Regions from separate parts of the Thalassotalea piscium genome, predicted to be linked through region 2. Evidence: riboswitches for the same ligand, from Rfam matches in the RefSeq annotation. Region 2 holds a riboswitch; the other holds the start of a gene.
What was found. A riboswitch is a leader RNA that binds a small molecule or an ion and turns the genes downstream of it on or off. The one in region 2 is predicted to bind thiamine pyrophosphate.

Region 1: another riboswitch for thiamine pyrophosphate. It lies ahead of QUD79_RS07900 (TonB-dependent receptor); the one in region 2 lies ahead of thiC (phosphomethylpyrimidine synthase ThiC).

The regions. Positions count from the first base shown of each region.
Region 1 covers NZ_AP027362.1:1,827,590-1,835,525, forward strand. Annotated here, with positions in the region: gene QUD79_RS07890 (efflux RND transporter permease subunit) at 1-2,522, shown strand, start outside; gene QUD79_RS07895 (HIT domain-containing protein) at 2,594-2,944, shown strand; TPP riboswitch at 3,043-3,161, shown strand; gene QUD79_RS07900 (TonB-dependent receptor) at 3,235-5,409, shown strand; gene QUD79_RS07905 (hypothetical protein) at 5,439-5,705, shown strand; gene pnuC (nicotinamide riboside transporter PnuC) at 5,705-6,337, shown strand; gene QUD79_RS07915 (phosphotransferase) at 6,356-7,243, shown strand; gene QUD79_RS07920 (sensor histidine kinase) at 7,349-7,936, shown strand, end outside.
Region 2 covers NZ_AP027362.1:57,022-64,957, forward strand. Annotated here, with positions in the region: gene QUD79_RS00270 (sensor domain-containing protein) at 316-2,091, opposite strand; gene QUD79_RS00275 (RNA recognition motif domain-containing protein) at 2,404-2,640, shown strand; TPP riboswitch at 2,732-2,831, shown strand; gene thiC (phosphomethylpyrimidine synthase ThiC) at 2,908-4,842, shown strand; gene QUD79_RS00285 (FAD-dependent oxidoreductase) at 4,852-6,018, shown strand; gene thiS (sulfur carrier protein ThiS) at 6,009-6,203, shown strand; gene QUD79_RS00295 (thiazole synthase) at 6,218-7,024, shown strand; gene thiE (thiamine phosphate synthase) at 7,034-7,936, shown strand, end outside.

The sequences.
Region 1 (7,936 bases), 1.8 Mb from region 2:
TTACCATAGCTGATATTGCTAACGCAGTAAAAGCGAGTTCACAAGACTTATCCGCAGGTAATGTTCGTACAGAAGGCGGAGACGTTTTAGTTCGCTCGAAAGGTCAGGCATACCGCCGTGATGAGTTTGAACAAATTATCATTAAGACAAACGAAGACGGTACTTTATTGCAATTGAGCGATATTGCCACCGTTAATGATGGCTTTGAAGAAACACCATTAAGAGCGCGATTTAACGGCAAGCAAGCGGCAATGATCGAGGTTTATCGTATTGGAGACCAAAGTGCTATTGAAGTTGCTGATGCAGTTAAGGCATATATTGACAACAGACAAGCAACATTACCTGAAGGGTTTAACCTTGGTTATTGGCGAGACAGCTCTGAAATTGTTAAAAGCCGGCTCAACACCTTGATCACTAATGCCTTGCAAGGTGGTTTTTTAGTTTTACTACTCTTGACCTTGTTTTTAAGACCATCTATAGCTTTTTGGGTGTTTATTGGTATTCCCGTAAGCTTTATGGGCGCGTTTATTATGATGCCTTTCTTTGGGATTTCTATCAACGTAATGAGCTTATTTGGTTTTATTCTAGTACTTGGCATTGTAGTTGATGATGCTATTGTTACTGGTGAAAATATCTACCGGCATACCCAAACTGCAAGTTCTGGATTAGAAGCTGCAATCAAGGGTACCGAAGAAGTGGCTGTGCCAGTTACTTTTGGCATATTAACAACCGTTGCGGCATTTCTTCCTTTGGCATTTATTGAAGGTATGCGAGGGGCAATGTTTGCGCAAATTCCAGTTATTGTTATACCTGTACTTTTATTCTCGTTGATTGAGTCTAAGTTTGTATTACCGTCTCACCTTAAAGGCTTGAAACTACGTAGTGAAAAGACCAAACAGTCGAAACTGAGTGCTTGGCAAGAACGTTTTGCTGATGGCTTTGAAAATGCCATATTAAAATATTATTACCCTATATTAAAAAAAGCAGTATCGAATAAATTAACAACACTGGCCCTATTTGTTGGTGTGTTTGTACTTATTTTAACCTTTATTACTTCTGGTTGGGCAAAGTTTACCTTCTTCCCTCGTATACCAAGTGAAGTGGTTAGAGCAACGTTAACTATGCCTGTTGGCAGCTCTTATGACGTTGTTGATGGGTATGTTGAGCGCATGGTTAATGCGGCTAATGTCTTGAAAGAAAAATACCAAGATGAAGAAGGTAATAGTATTATTTTAAACAGTATGGCAATTACACGTAATGAAACTGGCCGAGTTATGTTTGAAATATTACCTGCCGATATAAACGAAACAGGAATAGGATCTCAGCAGTTAGTCAGTGAGTGGCGTCAACTAATTGGAACTATGCCCGGCGCTGAAAGTTTAAATTTTCGGGCTGAAATTGGACGTGGGGGCGATCCGATTAATATTCAATTAAGTGCAAATGACTTATCAACACTTAAAGAAGTGTCGGCTCAAGTGCGCCAACAAATAGCGACTTATCCTACTGCTTTTGAAATATCAGACAGCTTATCTAATGGTAAAGAAGAAATTCAAATCGAATTAACTGATCAAGGGCACGCTCTTGGTCTAACAAGATCAGTTGTTACTAATCAAGTGAGATCAGCCTTCTTCGGTTCACAAATTCAACGAATTCAGCGCGGTCGTGATGATGTTAGGGTGATATTACGCTATCCGTTATCTGAGCGACAATCTTTATCAAATTTAGGTGAAATGCTAATAAAAACGCCTAATGGTGGACAAGTACCATTAGCACACGTAGCTACATTTAATCCAGGTAAAAGCCCATCGGCCATTAATCGAATAGATAGGTTTAGAACAGTGAATGTTACCGCCGATGTTGATAAAACAGCGACTAATATGACCGTACTGAATGCTGATTTGAAAATGTATTTAGATGAATTAATGAATAAGTATCCAGGAGTTAGCTATACCTTTGAGGGGGAGGCTAAAGAGCAAGCTGAGTCTTTCAGTAGTTTAGGTTTTGGGCTCATGTTCGTGTTTTTCATTATTTATTGCTTACTAGCGATACCTTTTAAGTCTTATATTCAGCCGTTAATTGTAATGTCGGTTATTCCTTTTGGTGCAATTGGTGCAGTACTTGGTCATTGGATTATGGGGATGGACCTTACCATTATGAGTATTTTAGGTTTAATGGCTTTAATTGGTGTAGTGGTGAATGACAGTTTAGTACTAGTTGATTTTATCAATAAAAAACGTGAGCAAGGTATGGCGCTAATGGAAGCTGTTTTAACAGCAGGGCAGTCTCGTTTTAGACCCGTTATGTTAACATCGCTAACCACATTTTTTGGTTTGATGCCGTTACTTTTTGAAACGGCTACCCAAGCACAATTTTTAATTCCTATGGCAGTATCTCTTGGTTTTGGAATTATCTTTGCGACCTTTATCACCTTAGTGCTTATTCCAGTTAATTACATGTTAGTTGAAGAGCTAAAGCGTTATACAAAAAAGGGTACTGAAGCATTAAAATCAGTAACCGCTTAACTTATACATAAAGGAGTGTTGCTTTTGTGTTTTAATAGCAATACTTCTTTATCATTTATGGAGCGTTAATTATGGCTGAAGAAACCATATTTTCTAAAATTGTAAGACAAGAAATACCAACCCCACTGTTGTATCAAGACGAGCTAGTGACTGCATTCCGTGATATTTCACCGCAAGCTAATACGCATATTTTAATTATTCCCAATAAGTTAATACCTACAGCGAACGATATTGAAGAAAGTGATGAATTAACTATGGGCCGAATGTTTACTGTTGCTAAAAAGTTGGCAAAAGAAGAAGGTATTGCCGAAGATGGGTATCGATTGATTATGAATTGCAATCAACATGGTGGACAAGAGGTCTATCATATTCATATGCATTTAGTCGGTGGTCAACCATTAGGTAAAATGCTTGACCTGTAAGATGTATAATAATTCTGTTGTTATTTAAGTATCTCAATAGGTAATTAACCGTATTATCAACAAAGGCTGTACATTTAACCAAATATTGATAATATGCTGCACGAACCAAGGGGTGTCCTTACTAAGTTTACTTTGTAACGGGCTGAGATGTGATATTTGCAAACCCTTTGAACCTGACCCGGATAATTCTGGCGTAGGAATGGTTAGTGTTTTCTATATTCTTATAACAGAATAATGGATCACACTTTTTATCTTATGCCAGTAATGTGTATTTACCAATTGAGATAAACATGACATTCAAAAAATCTTCATTAGCAATTGCCATTACTGTTTCACTTTTCACCCCCGTTTCATTTGCGCAATCTACCGAGCAAGCCGTTGAAAAGATCACAGTAACGTCAAACTTCAAAAAACAATCATTAGCAGCAACACCAACAAGTATCGCTGTCATTAATCAGCAACAACTTCAAGACCAAAGTGTTCAGCACTTTGATAACGTATTATCAAGTATTGCAAATGTTAATTTTGCTGGCGGAACATCAAGACCAAAGTATTTTCAAATAAGAGGCGTTGGAGAGCGTTCTGAATATAATGGCGCTCCTAACGCTTCCGTTGGCTTTATTGTTGATGATATTGATTTGTCTGGCTTAGGAATGGCCGCAAATTTATATGATGTTAGCCAAATAGAAGTATTAAGAGGCCCACAAGGCACTCGTTTTGGTGCAAATGCGTTAGCCGGTCTTATTTATGTTCAATCGAATGAACCTACCGATGTTGCAGAGCACGGAATAACTTCCAGTTTCGGTGATGACCAGTTACTGACTTTATCAGGCTTTAGTTCCGGAGCATTATCTTCTAATGTAAATTACCGAGTAAGTTTAGAGCATCACCAGCAAAATGGTTATAGCAATAATTCATTTTTAGACAAAGATGACACTAATAATATTGATGAACTAACGGGCAAAATTAAAATTAATGCGCAACTTACCGATGAATTGGCGATCAAATTTACCTTATTATTCGCTAATATGGATAACGGTTTTGATGCATGGACGCTAGACAATAACGGTTTTCAAACACTAACTGATGTACCAGGTGTTGATAATCAAAAATCTATTGGTAGTGCTTTAAAGTTTGAATATACAGGCTTTGATACAATTGACTTAACTGCTATTTCGAGCTTCACCACAACAGATCATCAGCATGCTTATGACGGAGACTGGGCAAATCCTGAATATTGGGCAAGTAAAGAGTGCCTTGATGAATACGATGAAAATGGTAATGGCGAATACGATGATACGATTGCTTGTGTGTATGATTACCTTTGGGACAAAAAAGCGGAACGCGACGTATTATCGCAAGAGTTTCGCTTTAGCAATAAAGATAACAATAAATTATTTGCTCAAACAACGGATTGGTTGCTAGGAATATATGTAAGTCGACTCGAAGAAGATAACATTACCGAAGAAATGTACAATGGTTGGGCATCCGACACAATATTTGCACACTATAAAGCGACTAATTTGGCAGTGTTTGGACAGCTTGACAGTGAATTGACTTCAGGTTATCAGCTTTCAGTTGGATTGCGAGTTGAAAAACGAAGTAGTGACTACAACGACTTTACATTAAGCGGTGGGATTGGAGATGTCTTTTCCCCAAGTGAAACTATGTGGGGCGGTCATATTGCGTTAAGTAAACAACTTAATGATCAGCATAATGCCTATATCAGAGTTGCGCGGGGCTATAAAGCTGGTGGTTTTAACATGGGCCTTCCTACACAATTAGCTAAATTTAAAGAGTTTGAGACCGAAACATTACTCAATTACGAATTCGGTCTAGACTCACAATATTTTGAAAAACGCTTGAGCTCACGTTTAGCTATTTTCTCTATGGATCGACAAGATCAACAAGTTAATGCCTCACAGCAAAATCCAGATAAACCACAGCAGTTTACAATTTACACGGCTAATGCAACAAGCTCTTCAAGTTATGGTATGGAAATGGATGTGTCATGGCAGTTAACCAGTGACGTTGTTCTTTATTCTACACTGGGCTATTTACGGGCAAAATATGACACGTACGCCTATTTTGACAAGTATGGGAGCAGCATTGATATATCAGATCGTGAATTAGCGCATGCGCCCAAATTTAGTTATAGTTTTGGCGGTACTTATCGAAATGATTCTGGCTTTTTCTTTAATGCGTATGTTGCGGGGAAAAGTGGTTTTTATTTTTCGGATAGTCATTCTGAGAAAGCAGATAGTTCATCGACAGTTAATGCACGTTTAGGTTACGAAACTAACGATTGGTCTATTTATTTATGGGGTAGAAACCTGGCCGATGAAAAAGTTGCAACACGCGGCTTTTACTTTGGTAATGAGCCTGACATTGGCTGGGCTGCTAAAAAATATCAACGATATGCTGCCCCCAGACAATTGGGCGTTACATTTGATTATCAATTTTAGTTTTTATTAACGTGACAGAAGGCAATATAATGAATATTTCAATTGAAATTAGCTTATACCCATTAGCGCAAGAAAAATTTAAAACAGATATTTGGGCTTTTATACATAAATTGCGCGCTATTGATGGCTTAACCGTTGTCACTAATGGCATGAGTACTCAAGTATTTGGTGACTATGACTTAGCGGTAAAGCATGTAATGGAAGAAGTTAAGCTAGTACATCAAACCATTGATAGCGCGGTATTCGTGTGCAAATTCATCTCTGGTGACCGTTCTGAAGTAGAAGCTGAAAGTTAATGGCTGATATTGTTCATTATTATGCTAATTTACCGCTAGTTGAATGGCTTGCGGTAATTAGCTCATTATTATATGTAATTCTTGCAGCGAATAATAATATATGGTGTTGGCCCGCCGCGCTGGTTAGTACCACATTATATACGGTGATCTTTTATGAGTTTTACTTATGGTCTGACAGCTTATTACAGGTCTATTATTTTGCCATGGCGATATATGGTTGGATATGTTGGCGTGAACATACAGCTAATGGTAACGAAAAACCGTTACTAGCAATTAACCAAAAAACAATAGGGTTTCATATTAAGGCCATACTTATCTGTGGTGTTATTTCGCTATTAGTAGGTTGGTTGATGGCAAATTTCACACCAACGCATTTCCCATATTTAGATGCAGTTACTACCATATTTGCGTTATTTGCTACGTATTTAGTTACACAAAAGGTTGTTGAAAACTGGTTATATTGGATCGCTATCGATTTTGTTTCTATTTACCTTTATATTGAAAAGGCATTAATCCCTACAGCGTTTCTTTTTGGTTTTTTTGTTGTGTTTGCTACTTATGGTTATTTCAAATGGCGCAGACTTTTAAACATCACCGAGGAACCTACTAATTATGCTAGTAGCACAGGGTAGGGTAACTTGATTAATATTATGGAGACACTACAAAATTTAGTGTTTTTCAAAGATAAACATATTAGCAATGTTATTCCTATTGCAACAGGGTACAGTCAAGACACATTCGCAGTGTATTGCGATAAAAATGATGTATATTTTGCAAAGTATTTTGACTCTGAAAATACACATTTTGCCGCTATAGAAAAAGAAGTGCTTCACTTGACCACTGATAACCCTTCTACACTAAAATTGCTTTACCATGATGTACATTGGCTAGTCACTCCGTATTTAAAAGGTGGTAACTTAGCCAATAAAGTAATGGCTATTGACAAAAAAGTCACATTAACGATAGAGGCGATGTTAAGTTTTCAAACAACACTTATAGATTCAAAGCTGATAAGCCCTTTAAATTTTTCATCTATTCTTAGCTTTTTTACGCATAGGATTAACTTAAGCGCATCACAAAAAGTATTACTTAAATCGATATTAATAGATGAGTTGCTAATCGATAATGCGTCGTATGTTTTGTGCCACGGTGATCTAAATTTTACGAATGTTTTGATAACTGAAACACAGAGAGTTAATCCGACTTTGATAGATTTTGAGTGCTGCTGCTATGCTGAAATTGAATATGATTTAGGTATGATGATCGCAATTAACAACCTAGTTAAATCTACTGATCTACAAGTAACATTAACTAATATTGAAGCGTATTTAACTACAAAATTAATCAGTATCAATAAACAAAGGGTTACGCGTTACTTATTAAAATCGCTTTTAATCAATGGGTTATGGTATTTAGACAAGTATAACGTAACCATGGACAAACAGTGGCTATATTTAGCATTTGAACAATTTAACCAAGCAGATGTTGTTAATGGTGAAGGCAATATTATTAGCACCATGTTTGAAGGTGTATTTTAACCTGAGGTAAATGAGACAATTAGCTTGAAAGATACGGTCAGTAACAGTGCGTTGTTTATTTCAATGCTCCATAATTAACCCTATGATATCTATTGAGCTGTATCCGTGAATTGGAAAAACATTATTGAAAATAAAGACCGATTATTTTGGTTAATGCACACCGGCGGATGGCTTGGTTTTGTGTTGATCCATTATTTGAGCTCTTTACTTCATGATCTTCGTGATTTGTTCGTTATTATAATTTTCTTAAATGCATACGCAGGCTGGATGTTCAGTATTCCACTGCGCTATCTTTACCGTAAAATTTGGAATTCCACGCCTTTAAAAATAGCATTAACGGTACTATTAGCCTCTTATTTTACTGGTTTGCTCTGGCAGATTGTCAAAAACATTAATTACTGGGAAATTTATAAGCACGGATATAGGCCAGAGTTTTTAATTCATTACCTTAAGAATTCGTTATTTTCTTTTTCAATTATGCTGTGTTGGAGTGTGCTTTACTTTGGGACTAAATATTACCAAATGCTGCAAACAGAGAAGCAAAATGTCCTACAAGCAAATAGTGTAGCTCATCAAGCCCAACTCAAAATGCTACGCTATCAATTAAATCCACATTTTTTATTTAATACGTTAAACGCAATTTCAACGTTAATATTGGTTGAAGACAATAAAACAGCAAATGGTATGGTAACA
Region 2 (7,936 bases):
TAGATCACTTACTTAATGAAACAGGTATTACTTGTGTGATTTCTTTACTATATAAGGTTAACTACTTTTGTTCAATTTCGCTATGCTAGGCGAGACTATTTAACCTGAGTTCGGGATAATGGATGTGCATAAAAACACTTAACATAATAGTTTACAGTGCTTTAGGTGACTTTTTATAAGTACTAGGTGCATTGTAACTCAACCAATGTTAAAAGTTTTGTGTGAATCAAGGCTGATTTATGTACCTAATAGCTGGCTATAAGTAGCAAATTATACGCAGATACACGCGAAAATCTTAGCTTTGGTGTACTTAGCTTATCCCGAACTCAGGTTATTTAATAAAGCAATAATCTCTTCTTCACAAATGGGTTTGGCAAACAAGAAACCTTGCCCTAAATTACAATTGTTTAATCGTAAAAACTGCTCCTGACTTTGTGTTTCAATGCCCTCGGCAATAGAGTTTAGCCCTAAAGCATCTGACAGCGATAATACAGCTTTGATAATTGCTTGTGTTTGGGGCTGCTCACTTAAATTTAAGATAAAAGAGCGATCAATTTTTAATGAATCAATCGGTAATTTTGATAATCGCTCTAATGAAGACTGACCGGTACCAAAGTCATCAATTGATATTTTTACCCCCAACGCTTTAAGGTGAGTGAGTTGATCAATCACAATATCGTAATCCATCATCACTACATTTTCTGTTACTTCTATTTCTAAAAACTGTGGAGAAATTTGATAAAGTGATAAGACCGCTTTAACATCTTGAAAAATGTTAGATTGTGAAAAGTGATGACCTGAAATATTGATAGCAATAGGGACACATACTTTTTTCTCAACTTGTAATTTATTGATCAAAGCGGCACATTTTTTTAATACGTAACGACCAATGTTAACAATAAGCCCTGCATTTTCGGCGATCTTAATAAACTCATCTGGTGATACAACCCCAAGTTCATGATGATGCCACCTCAGTAACGCTTCTATACCAACAATATCATAATTGGCCAAATTATACTTAGGTTGAAAATAGACTTTTAATTCTTCTGTTTCAATAGCTTGTTTTAAACAATGCTCTATTTTTAGTTGCCTTTGCATGCAATGTAAAAAATCTGCAGTATAAAACTGAACGCGTTTTTCGCCTGTTTTTATTGCGTGTAATGCCATGTCGGCTTGGTTAATTAACACTTCTGGGTCACTACTATTATCAGGAGCAATTGAGACACCAATGTTAATCCCTAAAAATAGCTCATGGCTTTGTACTGAGAAAGGGTCGATAAATGCTGCTAGTATATCGTCGAGCAAAGAGCTGAGAGCCTTAAGGTCATCGAAAGGGTAGATCATGATAAATTCATCACCACCTAGTCGACCTAAAAATATGTTGCTAATAACTGATTGTAGGCGTTTAACACCTGCTAACATTAAATGATCACCAGTTAAATGGTCATAAACATCATTTATCTTTTTAAATCCGTCTAGATCAATAAATACGACCGCACACTTTTTGTTACTAACGCTTAAATGAGCAACTTCGTCACGTAATTTTTGTATTATATTTAATCTATTAGGTAAGCTTGTTAGATGATCACACATTGCCAATTTTTGCATTTTACTTTGGCTGGCGATGTTGGTAGATAGATCTTCTATGGTATGAACAATGTAGCCGAGGCTATCTTCTGTTGATGCTAATCTTATCGAAGTTTGCGCGACAGGGATTATTTGCTCATGTTTATTCTGATACCATAATTCAGTTTTACTTTTGTTGGCACTTTGTATTTGTGTCCAAGTGCTTTTAAAAAATTGTTTGTTATGCAGAGAACAATAAAGCTTTTGTATACTTTCGCCTTTAAGTTCTTCAAGAGGGTATTGAGATAAGCTAATTGCTTTTTGGCTTGCTTCTACAATGAATCCATCAATATCGGTTAATATTACGATTTTATCGAGAGAATTAATTAGTGTAGCAAAAGTAGTATTGGGCTGACTTTTACTTTCTAGCGTATTAATTTTTTCAGACTGCCCATCCTTAGTTAGCCCTATTATGTCTTGAATAGCCATGATCCATGACTGTTCGAGATTAATCGAAGAACTCACAACTACAACCTAACAACAATTATGAGGTCATTTAACCCCAGAAAAATAGAATACAGAGTGTAAACCTTAATGACTTTAAATCAATTGTTTTATTATAAAGTGTGATAAAAGTACATTTGTAGAATTAATTATATAAAAATTATGAAGATAATTTATTTTAAATAAACTGTTCACGCTAATAAAGCCGCTTTGTAATTATAGGTTTACACTTTTACTCAGTTATTGACTATTTAACAGGAAATTTGAAAAATAACTTGGTCAATTGAGAATATATGCGACAATTTAACCAGTAATCACTACTTATGGTTTATTATGAAACTTTTAGTTCGTAACCTTTCACGCTCAACAACTGAACAAGAAATTCGTATTTTATTTACAGCCCACGGTACTGTTAATGAATGCACATTGGTATTAGATCAAGTAACGGGTAAATCTAAAGGTTTTGCTTTTGTTGAAATGCCAAATGAAAAAGAAGCTAAAAAAGCACTTGCGGCGCTGCATGAAACAAGGGTAGCAAGTAATCGTATAAGAGTTAAACTAGCGCAGTAAATTCGACTGCTTAAGCGATAGTGTTATAGCTCGTCACCTAATTCTTATAGAATTCTCCTTGCCTATGTTATTGGTTCTATATTAACATCACAGCTTCTTGTCGGAGTGCCATTTGGCTGAGATCGCGTAAGCGGGATCCGTAGAACCTGATTCAGACTAATATCTGCGAAGGAAACAAGGTAAAATTAACCCTACCTGAGATCTACACTCCGTCTTTTATATTTTGCTATGCTTTTGCATGGCCTCGATAATATTGAAAGGCTGAAAATGACTAAACCTACTCGTAAAGAAAACCGCCAAGCCGCACAGGCATTTCTTAAAAGCTGTGCGAATCAAAGCTTTCCTAATTCAGAAAAAATATACATTAAAGGCTTACTTCATCCGATAAGTGTTGGAATGAGGTCAATCTCGCTGTCAGATTCACTTATTGGCGGTACTAAAGACGAACCAATATTTTCACCCAATGAGCCGGTACAAGTTTATGATACTTCAGGCCCATACACAGACCCTAAAGCGGAAGTAAATGTACAACTGGGCTTACCTAAACTTCGCCAAACTTGGATTGAGGCACGAGATGACACAGAAGTGTTGGCTAATAATACTTCGGGTTATAGCCAGCAAAGGTTAGCAGACGAAGGGCTAGAGCATATTCGCTTTGAAAACTTACCGACAATACGTCGAGCTAAAGCTGGCGCAAATGTTACTCAAATGCATTATGCCAAGCGTGGCATTATTACCCCTGAAATGGAGTATATTGCTATTCGGGAAAACTTTAAGCGTCAACAGCTTGGTGATGAAAGCCTAAATCAACAGCATCAGGGTAAAAGTTTTGGTGCGAATATCCCTCAACAAATAACCCCCGAATTTGTTCGTAAAGAGGTTGCACAAGGGCGCGCAATTATACCTGCCAATATCAATCACCCTGAAGCTGAACCTATGATTATTGGTCGTAATTTTCTTATTAAAGTCAATGCCAATATTGGTAATTCAGCAGTCACATCATCAATAGAAGAAGAAGTAGAAAAACTCGTATGGTCAACACTTTGGGGGGCAGACACCGTAATGGACTTATCTACTGGTCGTTATATTCATGAAACCCGAGAGTGGATTATTCGAAACTCACCAGTGCCTATTGGTACTGTACCTATCTACCAAGCCCTTGAGAAAGTTAATGGGGTTGCTGAAAACCTTACTTGGGAAATTTTTAGAGACACATTAATTGAACAAGCAGAGCAAGGTGTTGATTACTTTACCATTCATGCCGGCGTGTTATTACGTTATGTTCCGATGACAGCTAAACGAGTCACGGGCATAGTGTCTCGTGGTGGCTCGATAATGGCGAAATGGTGTTTGTCACATCACCAAGAAAACTTTTTATACACACATTTCGAAGAGATATGTGAAATATGTAAGGCCTACGATGTTTCTTTTTCTTTGGGTGATGGGTTACGACCAGGCTCAATAGCCGATGCCAACGATGAGGCACAATTTAGTGAATTACGAACCCTAGGAGAATTAACTAAAATCGCTTGGAAACATGACGTACAAGTGATGATTGAAGGCCCAGGCCATGTGCCATTACATATGATTAAAGAGAACATGGAAGAGCAGTTAAAACACTGTGATGAAGCACCTTTTTATACATTAGGCCCGTTAACCACTGACATTGCGCCAGGTTATGATCATATAACATCGGGAATCGGAGCGGCCAATATCGGTTGGTACGGTTGTGCAATGCTATGTTATGTCACACCTAAAGAACACTTAGGCTTACCTAATAAAGAAGATGTTAAAGAAGGCTTAATTACCTATAAAATTGCTGCGCATGCAGGTGATCTTGCAAAAGGGCACCCCGGTGCGCAAATTAGAGATAATGCCTTGTCTAAAGCGCGCTTTGAATTTCGTTGGTATGATCAGTTTAATCTCGGGTTAGACCCACAACGTGCGCGTGAATATCATGACGAAACCTTGCCGCAAGAGTCAGGCAAAGTCGCGCATTTTTGCTCAATGTGTGGTCCGAAATTCTGTTCAATGAAAATAAGTCAAGAAGTCAGAGAATATGCTGCTAAGCAAGAGGGTGATATTGAAATTAAAATGCTTGATATAAAAGCTCAATTTGATGAAAAAGCAAAGCAAGGCATGCAAGAAAAGTCAGCTGAATTTAAAGCTAAAGGAAGTGAGCTTTACCATACGGCAAAGTAGGGGATATTTATGTCTAATATTGCAATTGTTGGTGCTGGCTTAATGGGGCGATTACTCGCGCTATTATTGTCGAAACAAGATGAAGGTATCATTGAACAGATTAGTTTATTTGAAAAAAACAGCTTGTTATCGGCAAATTCGACAGGGTTAATAGCAGCTGGCATGGTTGCACCTACCGCAGAATCTATTACAGCGAGTGAGCATATAATGCTAATGGGGCAACGTTCATTAAAGCTGTGGCCTGAATTACTTACTTGCTTAGCAATTGATAATGCTTGGTGGCAGTTAGGAAGTATTGCTGTCGCACATCCAAAAGATCATTCAAGTTTAGTTCATTTTAAACAACGACTTAAACTGCAGAAGTATGCGCTGAATGAGCATGCAGCAAGTGTAGAAGTTAATCATGCGCGCTTAACTGACCTTGAACCAGAATTGGCTAGCCGATTTCAGTATGGATTACTCCTACCAGATGAAGGTCATGTGGATAATTGCGCCCTTTATCAACAAAGTGCACAGTTGATAAAAGACAGTGATATTAATTTATATGAGCATTTAAATGTTGAATTAAAAGACAATAGTGTTGCACTACCCAATGGAGATCTGATCACTTTTGATTGGGTTATTGACTGTCGAGGACTGGGGGCTAGTCGTCAATTATTACAGCCACAAGCATTACTACGTGGTGTGCGAGGAGAAGTAGTGCGGGTGCGCGCACCACAGGTAAAGCTGTTGCGGCCAATTAGAGTGATGCACCCGCGTTATCCTATCTATATTGTGCCTAAAGGTAATGATGAATACGTTATTGGAGCGACTGAGATAGAGTCTGACAGTGAACAAGCAATAAGTGTACGCTCTGCATTGGAGTTATTGTCAGCCGCCTATAGTATACATTCTGGCTTTGCTGAGGCAGAAATAATGGCGATCCAAACTGGCCTTCGACCTACATTTTCTGACAATGAACCCGTCATATCAGTTAATAATCAAGTGATACAAGTTAATGGCTTGTATCGCCATGGCTATTTACTTACACCTTACCTACTTGAGCAAATGTTATTGTTATTACGATCATTTAATCTGGTTAAACAAGTACCGTGGTCAGTTGTTACTAACAGTAATAATTGCCTAGATGAACGATTAATTAACTTTTATAACCAAGGTAAAACAGTATGCGAATAACAGTTAATGATAAAGAGCTAGTTACCGACGCTGACAGTCTAGTGGATATTTTGCAACTTTATGGTGCTAAACCACCATTTGCGGTTGCCATTAATGGTGAATTTGTCGCCAAATCTACTTACGGCACTACTCAAATAAAGCCGAATGATTTAATTGATATTGTATCTCCCATTTTTGGCGGCTAATTAAAAGGTTAATGATGAGTCAACATGATAATTTAATAATTTACGGGCAGTCGTTTACTAGCCGCATGTTAATTGGTAGTGCTCTTTACCCATCTATCGATGTGATGAAAGCCGCTATTGTTAATAGCGCGAGTGAAATAGTTACCGTTTCTCTGCGCAGACAAAGCCCAGAGCGCAATGGCGGGAATGTTTTTTGGCAAGAAATACAATCACTTGGTTTAACTTTGCTGCCCAATACTGCGGGTTGTCATAGTGTAAAAGAAGTGGTGAACTTGGCTAAAATGTCGCGCGAGTTATTTGAAACCAACTGGATCAAGCTTGAATTAATTGGTGATGAATATAATTTACAGCCCGATCCGATTAACTTAGTAAGCGCGGCTGAGACATTAATAAAAGAGGGTTTTAAGGTACTGCCTTATTGTACTGATGATTTAGTATTATGCCGGCGATTAGCAGACAGCGGTTGTGAAGTTATTATGCCCTGGGGATCGCCAATTGGTACAGGCCAAGGCTTAGCCAATCCGCAGGCATTATCAGCTATACGTCATCGTTTGCCTGATACTACCTTAGTGATTGATGCAGGCCTAGGTTTGCCGTCTCATGCAGTACAAGCTTTTGAGTTGGGTTATGATGCGATTTTACTAAACTCTGCTATTGCACAAGCGGTTGACCCTATTGCTATGGCAAAAGCTTTTGCTCATGCTTGTCAGGCGGGTAGACAAGGCTATTTAGCTGGACGAATGCCTGAACGACAAGTCGCTCAGCCAAGTACCCCATTAATGGGAATGCCATTTTGGCATCAAGACCAACCGAGGAATTAACAAAAACGTATGAATAATACCATTGTTTGGACAATTGCAGGCTCTGATTGCACTGGTGGCGCGGGCATTCAAGCGGATATTAAAACGTTGCATAACCTAGGGGTAAAAGCTTGTACAGTGATTACTGCGGTTACTGCCCAAAACTCATCAGGGGTGTTAGAAATTAACTCTGTGAGTGCTGAGGTTTTATCTAGCCAACTGAATGCGCTATCTGCTGAATTACCGGCAAGTGTGATTAAAATTGGGCTGTTAACAAATGTTCAGCAAGTAGAGCAAATTGCCGAGCGTTTAACTTTTTATAAAGGTAATTGGCCACAAGCGCCTATTGTTGTTTACGATCCTGTCGCTATCGCTTCTTGTGGTGACCATTTAACAGAAGAAGATATTTTAGTGGCGATAAAAACTAAGTTGCTACCTTTAGTTGATGTGTTAACGCCAAATAATAATGAATTACAAAAGCTATCGGGTGTGTATGCCTTTTCTTGGCAGTGTTTAGCGCGTGCAGGACAAGTACTATTAGATTTAGGTGTCGGAAGTGTTGCCATTAAAGGTGGTCATATTGATATTGCAGCAGGATATTGTGTTGATTACTGTACTGATGGCGAGCATAACTATTGGCTTGCAAGCAAACGCATTAATCACTCAAACAACCATGGAACGGGTTGTACTTATGCATCAGCTGTTAGTGCGTGTTTGGCACAAGGTTTTTTACTGCGTGATGCGGTTTCTATTGCTAAAGCTTATATTAATCAGGGCTTAAGTCATCAATCATTAATTAAAAAAGCACGGCAAAAAATTGAAAATGGCGCTGTTTGGCAAGGCGGTTGGCCTGTGCAGGCTAAATATTTTCCAAAAGTTTTGGTGGCACACTCAACCATGGCCAATGCACTAGATTGGCAACTAGGTGATAAC